DNA from 3 places in the Pseudomonas syringae pv. tagetis genome. Region 3 is predicted to be linked to each of the others. Evidence: predicted binding sites of a transcription regulator. Region 3 holds the regulator's gene; each other region holds the start of a gene.
The links. Region 3 encodes FliA, which starts transcription of late flagellar genes. Its sites were predicted from a motif close to CTAAAGTTTNNNNNNNNNNNGCCGNTAA; they were not measured.
Positions count from the first base shown of each region.

Region 1 (4,343 bases), 2.0 Mb from region 3:
GGCATGAACGGGCGACAAATGGCCGATGCGGGGCGCGAGGTGCGCCCGCACCTGAAAACCCTGTTCATCACCGGCTATGCGGAAAACGCTGCCATTGGTGACGAGCAACTCGGGCCAGGGATGCGGGTGCTGACCAAGCCGTTTGCAATTGATGACCTGGCTGCCAGGGTTCAGGAACTGATGAGCACCTGAGTCGTCCGGCCCGGTGCAAATCGGCTCCGGGCCTTCGACATTGAGCGCTGCACAAACCCGGTGCTAACATGCGCGACCGCCGTGCAGGCAAGGGAATTACCGGGTCATGAGCAGCATCCGCGAGCGCAACAAAGAACTCATCCTGCGCGCTGCCAGCGAGGAATTCGCCGATAAGGGGTTTGCCGCCAGCAAGACCAGCGATATCGCGGCCAAGGCCGGTGTACCCAAACCCAACGTCTATTACTACTTCAAATCCAAGGAAAACCTCTACCGCGAGGTACTGGAAAGCATCATCGAGCCCATCCTGCAAGCGTCGACGCCATTCGACCCTCGGGGTGTGCCGGCCGAAGTGCTGGGCAGTTACATTCGTTCGAAGATCCAGATTTCCCGTGACCTGCCCTTCGCGTCGAAAGTCTTCGCCAGCGAAATCATGCACGGCGCACCGCACCTGACCGCAGAGCAGATCGAACAGCTCAATGGCCAGGCGCGACACAATATCGAATGCATTCAGGCCTGGATCGACAGCGGGCAGATTGCCCGGCTCGACCCCCACCACCTGATGTTCACTATCTGGGCCGCAACCCAGACCTACGCTGACTTCGACTGGCAGATCGCAACCGTCACCGGCAAGGCGAAGCTGGAGGACGTTGATTACGAGGCTGCGACCCAGACCATCCTCAGGCTGGTACTCAAGGGCTGCGAACCGGATCGCTGATAGCGCCGCACTTTTATTCCGGCAGACGCAAAAAACCCGCCGAAGCGGGTGGTTTTGCAACATGACCATTCCGACATCCTGTCAGTAGCCTCCTGGCAATGGTCGATCCTCCCTGATCACTGCGGCGTTCCTTCGCTGCAGCTGTTGAATTGGATCCTACATTCATCGGGGGTCAGTCGATAGAGCCAATCGCGCCTCTTGATGTAAGCCTTTCGCTATACCCGTGCAGGCCTGTAAAAAAATGTGACTGCCATCTCATGTTTGGTCATGATGCGCCGAGAAGGTTAAGAGGCTCTGTATCGCGCGTTGCGCGACCCGGCGGCCATAAAAAGAAAAAATAATGCATGGGATGACGATCATGAGTATGCGCAGTTTGTCCATCAGTCGCCGTCTGTGGCTGATCCTTGTGGTTTCAGTGCTGATGCTCTTCGTTTTGTCCGCGACGCTGCTCAGGCAGATTCACAACGACCTGTATCAGGCCAAGGCCGAGAAAACCATGCATGTGGTACAGACCGCCAGCGGCATACTCACCTTTTACCAAGGGCTCGAAGCGGCGGGCAGCATGACGCGCGAGGCTGCGCAACAGCAGGCGCTGAAAGAGATAAAGGGGCTGCGTTACAGCCAGAACGACTATTTCTGGATCAACGACTTGCGCCCGGTCATGATCATGCACCCCACCAACCCCAAACTTGATGGCCAGGATATATCGACCATCAAGGACCCGGACGGCTTTGCGGTATTCAGCGAAATGGTCGCGATCGCCAAGGCCAAGGGTGCCGGGATGGTGAATTATCGCTGGCCCAAGCCGGGTGCAAGCGAACCGGTGAAAAAGACCTCCTACGTGCAACTGTTTCAGCCATGGGGCTGGATTCTGGGCTCGGGCGTTTATGTGGACGATGTAGCGGCAGAGTTCAAGACACAGCTGTGGAACGCCGGGATCTTCATCGCAGGAATTGTGTTGGTCATGGTGCTGCTGCTGGTCATGATTGTGCGCAGTATTGTGCGACCGCTGAGAGCGGCGGTCGGTGCAATGGCCAACATTGCCAGCGGCGAGAGTGATCTGACCCGCACGCTGGAAACCCACGGCAAGGATGAAATCACCGAACTGGGCACGCACTTCAACGCCTTTGTCGCCAAGCTGCGCAATGTCGTCGGGCAGCTGCAGAATTCGGCCGTGGCACTGGGCAAGGCCTCCACCGACCTGGGTAACAATGCAGAGCAGGCGCAAAACCGCAGCGAGCAGCAGTCCCAGCAGATGGACCTGGTCGCCACCGCCGTCAACGAAGTCACCTACGGCGTGCAGGACGTGGCCAAGAATGCCGAGCATGCCGCCAGCGAGATGCGCGATGCCGAATCCCAGGCGCAACAGGGTCAGGTCAACATCGACAACAGCCTGAAGCAGATTGAGCACCTATCCAGCACGATCGGTCAGGCCGTGGAAGTGATGCAGAGCCTGGCCAGCGAGAGCACGCAGATCGGCAGTGTGCTGGAAGTGATCAGTTCGATTGCCGAACAGACCAATCTTCTGGCGCTGAACGCTGCCATCGAAGCGGCACGTGCGGGTGAACAGGGCCGCGGCTTTGCCGTGGTGGCCGACGAGGTGCGTCTGCTGGCCCAGCGTACTCAGAAGTCGACCGCCGAAATTCAGGCAATGATCGAGCGGCTGCAAAAGCATTCCGACGCAGCAGTCAAGGTGATCGGTGACAGCAGCCGTTCCTCGCAACTGACGATCGAGCAGGCCAATCAGGCTGGCCAGAGCCTTACCTCCATCAGCCAGGCGCTGCGCAATCTCAACAGCCTGAACGCTTCCATTGCCAGCGCCACCCTGCAGCAGACGCATGTGGTGGATGACATCAACCAGAACGTGACCCAGGCCGCGCAGCTGTCCCAGAGCACCGCCCTGGCCGCCGAACAATCGACCTCGGCCAGCCTGCACTTGCGAGGTTTGAGCGAAGAACTGAACGGGTTGTTGAAGCAGTTCCGGGTTTAAACAGGCTTTGCGATGGGGAGCACGGAACCTCGTGCGCCTCTTGTTGCCTCAGACCTGCTTACTCAACCGCTCACTTAGCTGCTTATTAAATTGCAGGGGGTCACATGCGCACACTGGAATTGGCAGGCAGAACTGTACCAGTGCTGGGTCAGGGCACCTGGCACATGGGTGAAAAAGGGCACTTGCGCTCAGCAGAGATCGCTGGCCTGTGCCTTGGCATCGAACAGGGCCTGACCCTGATCGACACGGCCGAAATGTACGCCGATGGCGCTGCCGAAGAGATTGTCGGGCAAGCCATTGCCGGGCAGCGTGACAAAGTCTTCGTGGTCAGCAAGGTCTATCCGCACAACGCCAGCCGCGACGGTATCCCGGCCGCGTGCGAGGCCAGCCTGCGACGAATGAACACTGACTATATCGACCTTTATCTGCTGCACTGGCCAGGCAAGTACCCGCTGACCGAGACCGTCGAAGCATTCGAACGTCTGCAGGAAGCGGGCAAAATCGGGGCCTGGGGTGTTTCCAACTTTGACGTCCCGGACATGATCGAACTCAACAACCCGCGTTGCGCCACTAATCAGGTGCTGTACAACCCGGAACAGCGCGGCATCGAATTCGACCTCATGCTGTGGAGCGCCGATCGTCATTTGCCATTGATGGCGTACTGCCCGATCGGCCAGGCTGGCGACCTGCTTTACCACCCTGCCCTGCATGAAATCGCCAAACGCCACGACGCAACACCGGCACAGATTTCCCTCGCCTGGGTCCTGCGTCAGGACAATATGATCGCCATTCCCAAGGCCACCAACCCGGAACATATCCGTCTGAACATCGCTGCCGAACAGATTCGTCTCACTGAGCGTGATCTGGCCGATATCGACCTGGCCTGGCCTGCGCCCACACGCAAAGTCCCTTTGGCGATGGTCTGAGCGGATTCGATCCAGAACCACGCTGTCGATTGACTGAACGGCCGCCGACGCGGCCGTTTTGCGCTGCGGCAGACGACACATTCGGCAACAAGCTGTCACAAATATGAAATAGCGCCTTGTCATCATGCGGCCTTCGCCTCCCCGCCCGGGCCAGGCCGCACGTGGACAGCCATGAACCACAGTATTGCTCACCATCATCAGGACTCCGACCTTTTCGGTCTGCTCTACGGCTTCCGTTTTCGCCACGGTGAAAGCGGTCAGGAAATCGGCTCGGCCGCCGCGCTGGATTACCTGCAAAACCCTCCCGAAGAGAACGACTTCATCTGGCTGCACCTGAACCTCTCGCATGCGGCATGCGAGCGTTGGATGAAGGCCCGGCTGGATCTTCCGGAAGAGTTTTTCGAGGCGCTGCACGAGGGCTCGCGTTCGACCCGGATCGAGCACGTAGATGCCACATTGCTGGCGGTTGTCAACGATGTGGTGTTCGATTTCAACAGGCTCTCGACCGACATTTCGACCT
Region 1 is NZ_CP092923.1:1,969,734-1,974,076, reverse strand. Features, by position in the region: gene MME58_RS09045 (PAS domain-containing hybrid sensor histidine kinase/response regulator) at 1-192, shown strand, start outside; gene MME58_RS09040 (TetR/AcrR family transcriptional regulator) at 299-907, shown strand; gene MME58_RS09035 (methyl-accepting chemotaxis protein) at 1,266-2,897, shown strand; gene MME58_RS09030 (aldo/keto reductase) at 3,002-3,823, shown strand; gene MME58_RS09025 (transporter) at 3,995-4,343, shown strand, end outside.
Region 1: a site for FliA is predicted at 1,162-1,189, ahead of MME58_RS09035 (methyl-accepting chemotaxis protein). Genes of this name have one in related genera too.

Region 2 (4,343 bases), 1.6 Mb from region 3:
TACACTGACAAACATCGCCGGAATTCTATGCGCGGCGGGCGCGTTAGTGACATGGAGTTGGTTCGCAGTGAGCAACGCTCGGCGGCTGGCTCAGGTAGCCAGCGTTTCCGCCCATGACTGGGCACTGCTGACAGGGGTCATGACTGGCGCTCAATCACTGCTTTTGGCGGCACCTGTCCTGGGTTGGCAGGTCGGAACGCATGGCAATTCCGAATGGCTAAATTTTGTCATGGTAGCCGGTGGCGTAGCGTTTTTATCTTCGGTTGTGGGGGGGGCGTGCTGGAATCAGGCGAGCCGACTTCTACCACTGGCACTAAGCGGACAAGTGCTCGTGATTGAGACGTTAGCGGCGCTAGTATTTGGATTTCTATGGGAGCATCGGCTGCCCGACTCATATGAAATTGCGGCGATTGCACTTCTGGTTACCGGTGTCGTGTGGTGTCTGAATTGTCATCGTACTCCCCGTCACTCTCCGGCTGTTTAACTCGTACAGAGACGCTACAGCGACAGGAATACGGAATACCCCTACCAGTTGTGATTAATTGGTCACCAACTATGCGGTAGCAGCTGATCGATCTCATTCGCCCGGTGAGTCGGCAGGCGCGTGAGAACATCTCTCAGATACGCATACGGATCAAGACCATTCAGCCGCGCCGACTGGATCAGACTCATGATCGCCGCCGCGCGTTTTCCGCTGCGTAGCGAGCCTGCAAAGAGCCAGTTCTTGCGCCCAAGAGCCCATGGCCGGACGCATACCCAGCACCGAACAGTCGACACAAAGCGGGACAATAAAAAAACCGCAGGGCGCGGTTTTGGGTTGGTGCGGGTTATGCCGTCGTCATCGTTTGCCTGGTTTGGCAAAGGCTTCGGCTTCGTCCATGCGGGTGGCAAACATGTTCACGGCCTCGACCGCGTCGCTCGCGCCGTCGCGGATCTGGACGATGACCTGTCCGGCCTGATCGGCCAGGGTCACACCACGGATGGCACCTTCCTGAGTGGCGTCCATGCTCGCCACCGCTTCGCGTGTTTCGGCGAGGATCTTGCCGATCATTTCGGCAATCTCGGTGGTAGAGCCACTGGTGCGTCCCGCCAGTTGCCTAACCTCGTCGGCAACCACCGCAAAGCCGCGGCCTTGATCGCCCGCCCGTGCCGCTTCAATCGCAGCATTGAGGGCCAGCAGGTTGGTCTGGTCGGCAATGCCGCGAATGGTGTTGACGATGGCGGTGATCTGCTCGGAGCGGTCTCCCAACTGACTCACCAACTTCGCCGACGCGCCGATGTTTTCGGCAATCTGACGCATTTCCCGAGCGGTTTCCTGAATGACCAGGGTTCCCTGTTCGGCCACTTTTTCGGTCTCTGCCGAAATGTGATAAGCGCGCGACGCGCCATGCGCATCTGCTTCCTGCTTCTCGACACGGTGGGTGATGTCGCTGGCGAACTTGACGATCTTGTAGAGCTTGCCGTCGACGTCAAAAACCGGGTTATACGTGGCTTCCAGCCAGACAACCCGGCCATGTTTGCCCAGGCGCTTGAACTGATCGCCGATGAACTCGCCCTGATTCAGCTTGCGCCAGAATTCGGAGTATTCCGGGCTGTTGACCAGTGCTGGTTCGCAGAACGATCTGTGGTGTTTGCCTTTGATCTCGTTCAGCGCATAACCCATGACGTTCAGGAAGTTGCTGTTGGCAGTGATGACATTGCCATTGGGCTCGAATTCGCAAACTGCCATGGCCCTGTCTACTGCCGCCAGCTTGCTGGTGGTCTCGTTCTCCAGCATTACGCGTGCGGTAACGTCCAGGGCGTACTTGACCACCTTGAAGACGTTGCCCTGCGTGTCTGACACCGGGTTGTAGCTGGCCTCAAGCCAGACACTGTGGCCATTCTTGCCGACGCGCTTAAAGGTACCGGAGATGAATTTCCCGGCCTTCAAGGACGCCCAGAGATCGGCATACTCGCGGCTGCGCAGTACCTCCGGTTCGCAGAAGTCGCGGTGCGTCTTGCTTGCCAGCTCGTCCGCCCGGTAGCCCATCGCCGCGAGAAAGTTATCGTTGGCCCTGAGAATCTTTCCGTCGAGACCCAGCTCGACCACCGCCATCGATTTTTCCAGCGCGCTTGTCAGTCCTTTGAGTCCATCGACCTCGGCCTTCATGGCTGTCAGTTCAGCTTTGTTCTTGTTTCCGAACATAACCTGCCCCTTGGTGTATTTGTGGACTTACTGTAGTTAGAGTATCGACTCGAAACGCTGTGGCATGAATGCGCTTTGCAATAATCCGAAAAATAAATCAAGCAGTTTTTCTGGCGTCAGGAAAGTTGCGTTTTTTCTGCCAAAAAACACGCGGCACTTGAGTATCGTGGTTGCGCGAAAGTGCTTTGCCCGCCAAATCCCGGACAAAGAAAAGCCCGCGATGGGGGAGCGGGCTTAAGGATTCACACTTGAGAGCAGCTCCACAATGACGCGGCCGCTGTGAAAACTTTGTGAAGAGTGTTCACGGTGTTCACTTTTTTTCTGGCTGAATGGTGTTGGTCACTTCGGACGTCGGCACGAAGGTCTTCGACTCTTCGGCAGCCGCTTCCTTGGACGCAGCTTTGTCCTTGGCCGCTTCGGTGTTCTCTTTCGCCGCCTCGTTCACTTTTTCCTGGGCAGATTCCATTTTGTCCTGGGATTTCTCCTGATGAGCCTGAGCGTCCTGTGCTTTCTGTTCGGACTTGCTGTCGCAGGCAGCCAGACCCAGCGTGGCGGCGATGATGAGGGCGGACGCAGTAAGTTTGAGCACGGAATTTTCCTTGTGGAAGCAAATGTATGGCTTCGAGGGTGGCCAGGGAAAATTAGTTCAATGGGATGAGCGTGCTCATGGGCGCTCTCGTCCGCGCTTCTGCGTCAGCGCTATGGTTTGTGGTGGCTATGAATTTTCCAGCCTCAAACGCACGGAGAGGCTAATTTCGCTCGTGCGGCCTTCAACTCATGATCAAGGCTTTTCAAGTGGTTCAGGTATGAACCCCTGATCCCTGAGAGACTTGATGACTCCTCGAATCAGATAGTTGTTTGAAAAACCGATGGTGTACTGTCTGGCACCCGCACTGAGGGGCAAAAGCATTCCTTGATCCACTAGCTTTCTAATCAGGTAAGTTCGTTGATTGCTTGACTGTCGAGGCAGCACTTTTGCTACATCTGCAGACTTTACGATCTTCAGCTTGATTGCGGCAGACAGCACTGACTCTTCTGTTTCTGTGATCCATTCTCGTTCACGTGCGAACGCCACAGCCGGGACAAGGATGCATTTGGTCAGATAGGCATAGTCTGTGAGGCGGTCGACTTTCTCAGCCTCATCACGAATACCTTGCAGTACGTATGTGCACCACTCCTCAAGCCCTTCTTTTGTTCCTTTGTCGGCCTTGGCAAGCATGGCGTAATAACGCTCTCGATCATTGCAGAACACGGCCGTAGGATTCAGGACGCACCCGCCTGTGCTGACGTTGAAGCCGTACTTTATCAAGAGTGCGTAGGTAAGCAGTCTGACCACGCGACCATTGCCGTTGCCAAATGGATGTATCCATCCAAATCTGTGGTGGGCCAACGCTACCTTCATGAGATCGTATTTTGGAGAGTCTTCACGATTCACGAAGTCGACAAGCTCCTGCATATAAGCCTGAACCTGAATGAAATCGGGCGGCAGGTGGTCAGATTGGGATATCTGGACACCTCCATTGCGGTAAGCGCCAGGCGTTCTGTCGCCTTCGCGTACCAAATCATCGGCCGTCATCGCGTGTAGTTCTCGAATCGTTTGCTCGGTCAGCACAGCGCCCGGCGTCATGATCTGCTCAAGGTAATCCATTGCCCTTTCAATGTTGGCAACCTCGCGCAACTGGTCCGTTGCTCGAGCCTTGCCTCCTACCTTGCTGTCTATGTAGTCCGCCAAAGTAGTGTGGTTGCCTTCTATACGGGCAGACCCAAGGCTTTCCAGTGCGTGGAAAAGCGATTTGAGTTGGTAGAACACCTGCGGTGGTGTATCGCCTTCAAGCCTGAGGCGACGTAGATGCTCCAGTTCGCTCAGCACATCAACCAGATCTGAGTCGAAGGACGGATTCAAAAGCACAAGATCATGGTGAGTAAACGTAGGCATGCGAGAAATATCTCAGTGGTCTGAAATGTTATCTTGAAAAAAATTCTGTTAGATGCCGTATTTAAAGGGCTTAGCATAGCGTGCAGAAAAAATTATCTTGAATTCAGCTTTGTGCTAAGTGAAAAGGGAGAATGGTTAAGTGGAATGTATCCTCGGTTGGTGGAGGCGGGCGCTTGACCGTGTGGTGAGAGGAGGTTTCCAGATCGAATGGGATCTGCCTAC
Region 2 is NZ_CP092923.1:5,597,598-5,601,940, reverse strand. Features, by position in the region: gene MME58_RS25080 (DMT family transporter) at 1-484, shown strand, start outside; partial or broken gene MME58_RS25075 (transposase domain-containing protein) at 547-750, opposite strand; gene MME58_RS27505 (methyl-accepting chemotaxis protein) at 839-2,185, opposite strand; gene MME58_RS25060 (hypothetical protein) at 2,496-2,774, opposite strand; gene MME58_RS25055 (Fic family protein) at 2,967-4,121, opposite strand.
Region 2: a site for FliA is predicted at 2,411-2,438, ahead of MME58_RS27505 (methyl-accepting chemotaxis protein). Genes of this name have one in related genera too.

Region 3 (4,343 bases):
CTCCACGAGGTTCTTGTCGAGGTCGGTTTCTTCACCGACCAGTTCCAGATTGATCTCTTTCTTGAGCTGACGAGCCAGGTCACGAACCAGACGCGGGAAGCGTCCGAAGACTTTCTTGATCGGCTGCATGCGGGTTTTCATGACCGCAGTCTGCAGGTCGGCGGTGACCACATCCAGGTTGGAAACCGCCTTGGACATGGCTTCATCGCCGCTGTTGAGGCCCAAACGCACCAGGCGGTTACGCACCAGCACCAGTTCGCCGACCATGTTCATGATCTCGTCCAGTCGGGCAGTGTCCACACGAACTGTGGTTTCAGCTTCCGTAGCCACCGGCTTCTCGCCGGTAGGGGCAGGAGCACGCGCAGGGGCAGGTGCCGACGCTGGCTTGGCCGGCTCGGCTTTCGCAGCAGGCGCAGGCGCTGCGGCGGGCTTGGCGGCAGGTGGCGGAGAAACGGCTGCGGCAGTTGCCGGAGCCGGTGCCTTGGCAACGACCGCGTCAGGCTCGAACTTGCCTTTGCCGTGCAATTCGTCGAGCAGGTTTTCGAATTCGTGATCGGTAATTTCGTCCGATGCAGCCGCAACACTTGGTGCCTTGGCAGCGACGGCCGCGGGTGCAGCAGCCACAGGAGCGGCTATGGCAGCGTCAAACGAGCCTTTACCGTGCAGTTGATCGAGCAGTGCTTCGAATTCATCATCGGTGATTTCGTCGCTGGCTGGCGCTGCACTGCCACTCTGAGCAGCGGGTGCAGGAACCGGAGCGGCTACAGCATCGGCCGCAAACTTGCCCTTGCCATGCAACTGATCGAGCAGGGATTCAAATTCCTGATCGGTGATTTCATCGCCGGCTGGCGCGACCGCAGCTGCCGGTGCTGCCGATGGAGCCGCAGACACTGGACTGGAGCCGTGCAGCGAATCGAGCAGTTGCTCGAACTCATCATCGGTAATGTCATCGCTGGCCGCTGGCTCGGCTACCGGCGCGGCAGCTTCAATCGCCGGCTCAGGCTCAGGCTCAGGCGCTGCGACTTCGTCTGCAGATTGTGGTTCGGCCAGCCGCGACAGCGCGGCCAGCAGTTCTGGCGTCGCCGCAGTAACGTCAGTCCGTTCACGTACCTGACCGAACATGCTGTTGACGGTGTCCAGAGCTTCCAGGACCACATCCATCAGTTCGGAATCAACGCGACGCTCACCCTTGCGCAGGATGTCGAACACGTTTTCGGCGATGTGGCAGCACTCCACCAGCTCATGGAGCTGGAGGAAGCCGGCGCCCCCTTTTACAGTGTGAAAACCGCGAAAAATTGCATTGAGCAGATCAGCATCATCCGGTCGGCTTTCCAGCTCGACCAATTGCTCTGACAACTGCTCCAGAATTTCGCCGGCCTCTACCAGAAAATCCTGAAGGATTTCTTCATCGGCGCCGAAGCTCATGGGGTGCTCCCTAAAATTAACCGTCAACAGACCTTAGAAGCCGAGGCTCGATAGCAGATCGTCTACATCATCCTGTCCGGATACGACGTCTTCACGTTTATCGGCATGAATCTGCGGACCTTCACCCTTGGCGAGATGTTTTTTAGGATCTTTTTCAGCAAGGATGGATTGTTCGTCATGTTCGATGCCTGCGAAGCGATCGACATGACTGGCCATGAGCACCAGTTTGAGCAGATTGCTTTCGACTTCCGTAACCAGTTGCGTCACGCGCTTGATGACCTGACCCGTAAGGTCCTGGTAATCCTGGGCAAGCAGAATGTCGTTGAGGTGTCCGGAAACCTTATGGGTTTCCTGCTCGGTACGCGTCAGGAAGCCATCGACCCGCTTGGCCAGCTCACGGAATTCCTCGGCACCGATTTCGCGGCGCATGAAGCGTCCCCAGTCATCGCTCAGCGCCTTGGCATCGGAATTGAGACCGGCCATGAGCGGCGTACTTTCCTCGACCAGGTCCATGGTGCGGTTGGCCGCATTCTCGGTCAGCCTCACCACATACGACAGGCGCTCGGTTGCGTCCGTGATCTGCGACACTTCCTCGGCTTGAGGCATGTGTGGATCGATGTGAAAGTTGACGATTGCACTGTGCAGCTCACGAGTCAGCTTGCCCACTTCCTGATAAAGGCCGCGGTCGCGTGTCTGGTTGAGTTCATGGATCAGCTGCACAGCGTCACCAAAGCGACCTTTTTCAAGGCTGGTGACGAGTTCCTGCGCGTGTCTTTTTAAGGTCGACTCAAAGTCGGCCATCGAATCATTGTTATCCATAGCGCCCTCGCGGCATGCATCAGCTATTGACGCGTTCAAAGATCTTTTCGATCTTCTCTTTCAGCGCTTGAGCCGTGAATGGCTTGACTACATAACCGTTCACCCCGGCCTGGGCAGCTTCAATGATCTGCTCACGCTTGGCTTCGGCAGTGACCATCAGCACGGGAAGGCTTTTGAGGCGATCGTCCTTGCGGACCTCGCGCAGCAGATCGATGCCGGACATGCCAGGCATGTTCCAGTCCGTCACCAGAAAGTCAAAGGCACCGCTTTGCAGCATCGGCAATGCGGTCAGACCATCATCCGCTTCCGATGTGTTGGTAAACCCCAGATCACGCAAAAGGTTCTTGATGATCCGCCGCATCGTTGAGAAGTCATCAACGATGAGGATTTTCATGTTCTTGTCCAATTCGACCTCCAAGCAGTCTTTAACGCGTTCAGCACCTGAACACGCTGTTCACTCAATACTGGCACAGCACACCCCCGGCTGTACGAAACGACGACGGGCTTGGCACAACAACAGGCAAAGACCTGAACAACAAGCCCATCAGGGCACTGCCCGACAGGCTTTTGACTCGTCTATCCTGTTACCACGTAACGCTCTGCACAGCCGGTATGCAGATACTGCGCGACCACAGGCCGCACCGCATCTGTCAACGCGCTCGCCACTCCCCCAAACGCCCTCGCAAACGAGCTGCGCACTGGCTGTGTAACTGACTGACCCGAGATTCGCTGACCCCTAGAACTTCTCCGATTTCCTTGAGGTTCAGCTCTTCGTCGTAGTACAGCGCCAACACCAGACGCTCGCGCTCTGGCAGGTTGGCAATTGCATCGGCCAACGCAGCCTGGAAGCGCTCGTCTTCCAGGTCGCGCGACGGCTCAAGCGAACCGCTTGCGCCATCCTCATGCAGCCCTTCGTGATCGCCGTCCTGAAGCAGGTCGTCGAAACTGAAGAGGCGGCTGCCCAAGGTGTCGTTCAAAATCCCGTAATAATCATCGAGACTCAACTGGAGTTCGGCCGCAACCTCGTGATCTTTAGCATCACGACCGGTTTTAGCTTCAATTGCCCGAATTGCGTCACTGACCATGCGGGTATTGCGGTGCACCGAGCGTGGTGCCCAGTCCCCTTTGCGCACTTCATCCAGCATCGCACCACGGATGCGAATACCGGCGTAGGTCTCGAAACTCGCACCCTTGGTGGAATCGTATTTGGTCGAGACTTCAAGCAGACCGATCATGCCGGCCTGGATCAGATCCTCGACCTGCACACTGGCCGGCAAGCGCGCCAGCAGATGATAAGCGATACGCTTGACCAATGGCGCATAACGCTCGATCAACTCGTACTGTGAGTTACGGGAAGCCTTGCTGTACATCTGGTAGCCGCTCGCAGTCATTGCACAGGCCCTGCACTGGTCTGGTGAACGAGTCGCTCAACGAAGAACTCGAGATGGCCCCGCGGATTGGCTGGCAACGGCCAGGTATCAACCTTCTGGGCAATGGCCTTGAACGCCAGTGCACATTTGGAACGCGGGAATGCTTCGTAGACGGCGCGCTGCTTCTGCACGGCCTTGCGCACGCACTCGTCGTACGGCACGGCACCTACATACTGCAGCGCAACATCAAGAAAACGGTCCGTTACTTTGGTGAGTTTGGCGAACAGGTTGCGCCCTTCCTGAGGGCTCTGCGCCATGTTGGCCAGGACCCGGAAACGGTTCATGCCGTAGTCGCGATTGAGCAGCTTGATCAGGGCGTAGGCATCGGTGATCGACGTGGGCTCGTCGCACACCACCAGCAACACTTCCTGAGCGGCGCGCACGAAGCTGACCACCGATTCACCGATACCGGCAGCCGTGTCGATCACAAGTACATCGAGGTTGTCGCCAATCTCGCTGAACGCCTGGATCAACCCTGCATGCTGGGCCGGGGACAGATGCACCATGCTCTGGGTGCCTGAGGCGGCAGGCACGATACGAACCCCACCTGGCCCCTGCAACAGAACGTCGCGCAATTCACAACGACCCTCTATCACATCGGCCAGTGTACGTTTAGGCGTCAGCCCAAGCAGAACGTCGACATTGGCCAGACCCAGATCGGCATCCAGC
Region 3 is NZ_CP092923.1:3,970,276-3,974,618, forward strand. Features, by position in the region: gene MME58_RS17590 (chemotaxis protein CheA) at 1-1,425, opposite strand, end outside; gene MME58_RS17595 (protein phosphatase CheZ) at 1,459-2,244, opposite strand; gene MME58_RS17600 (chemotaxis response regulator CheY) at 2,264-2,638, opposite strand; gene fliA (RNA polymerase sigma factor FliA) at 2,895-3,635, opposite strand; gene fleN (flagellar synthesis regulator FleN) at 3,632-4,343, opposite strand, start outside.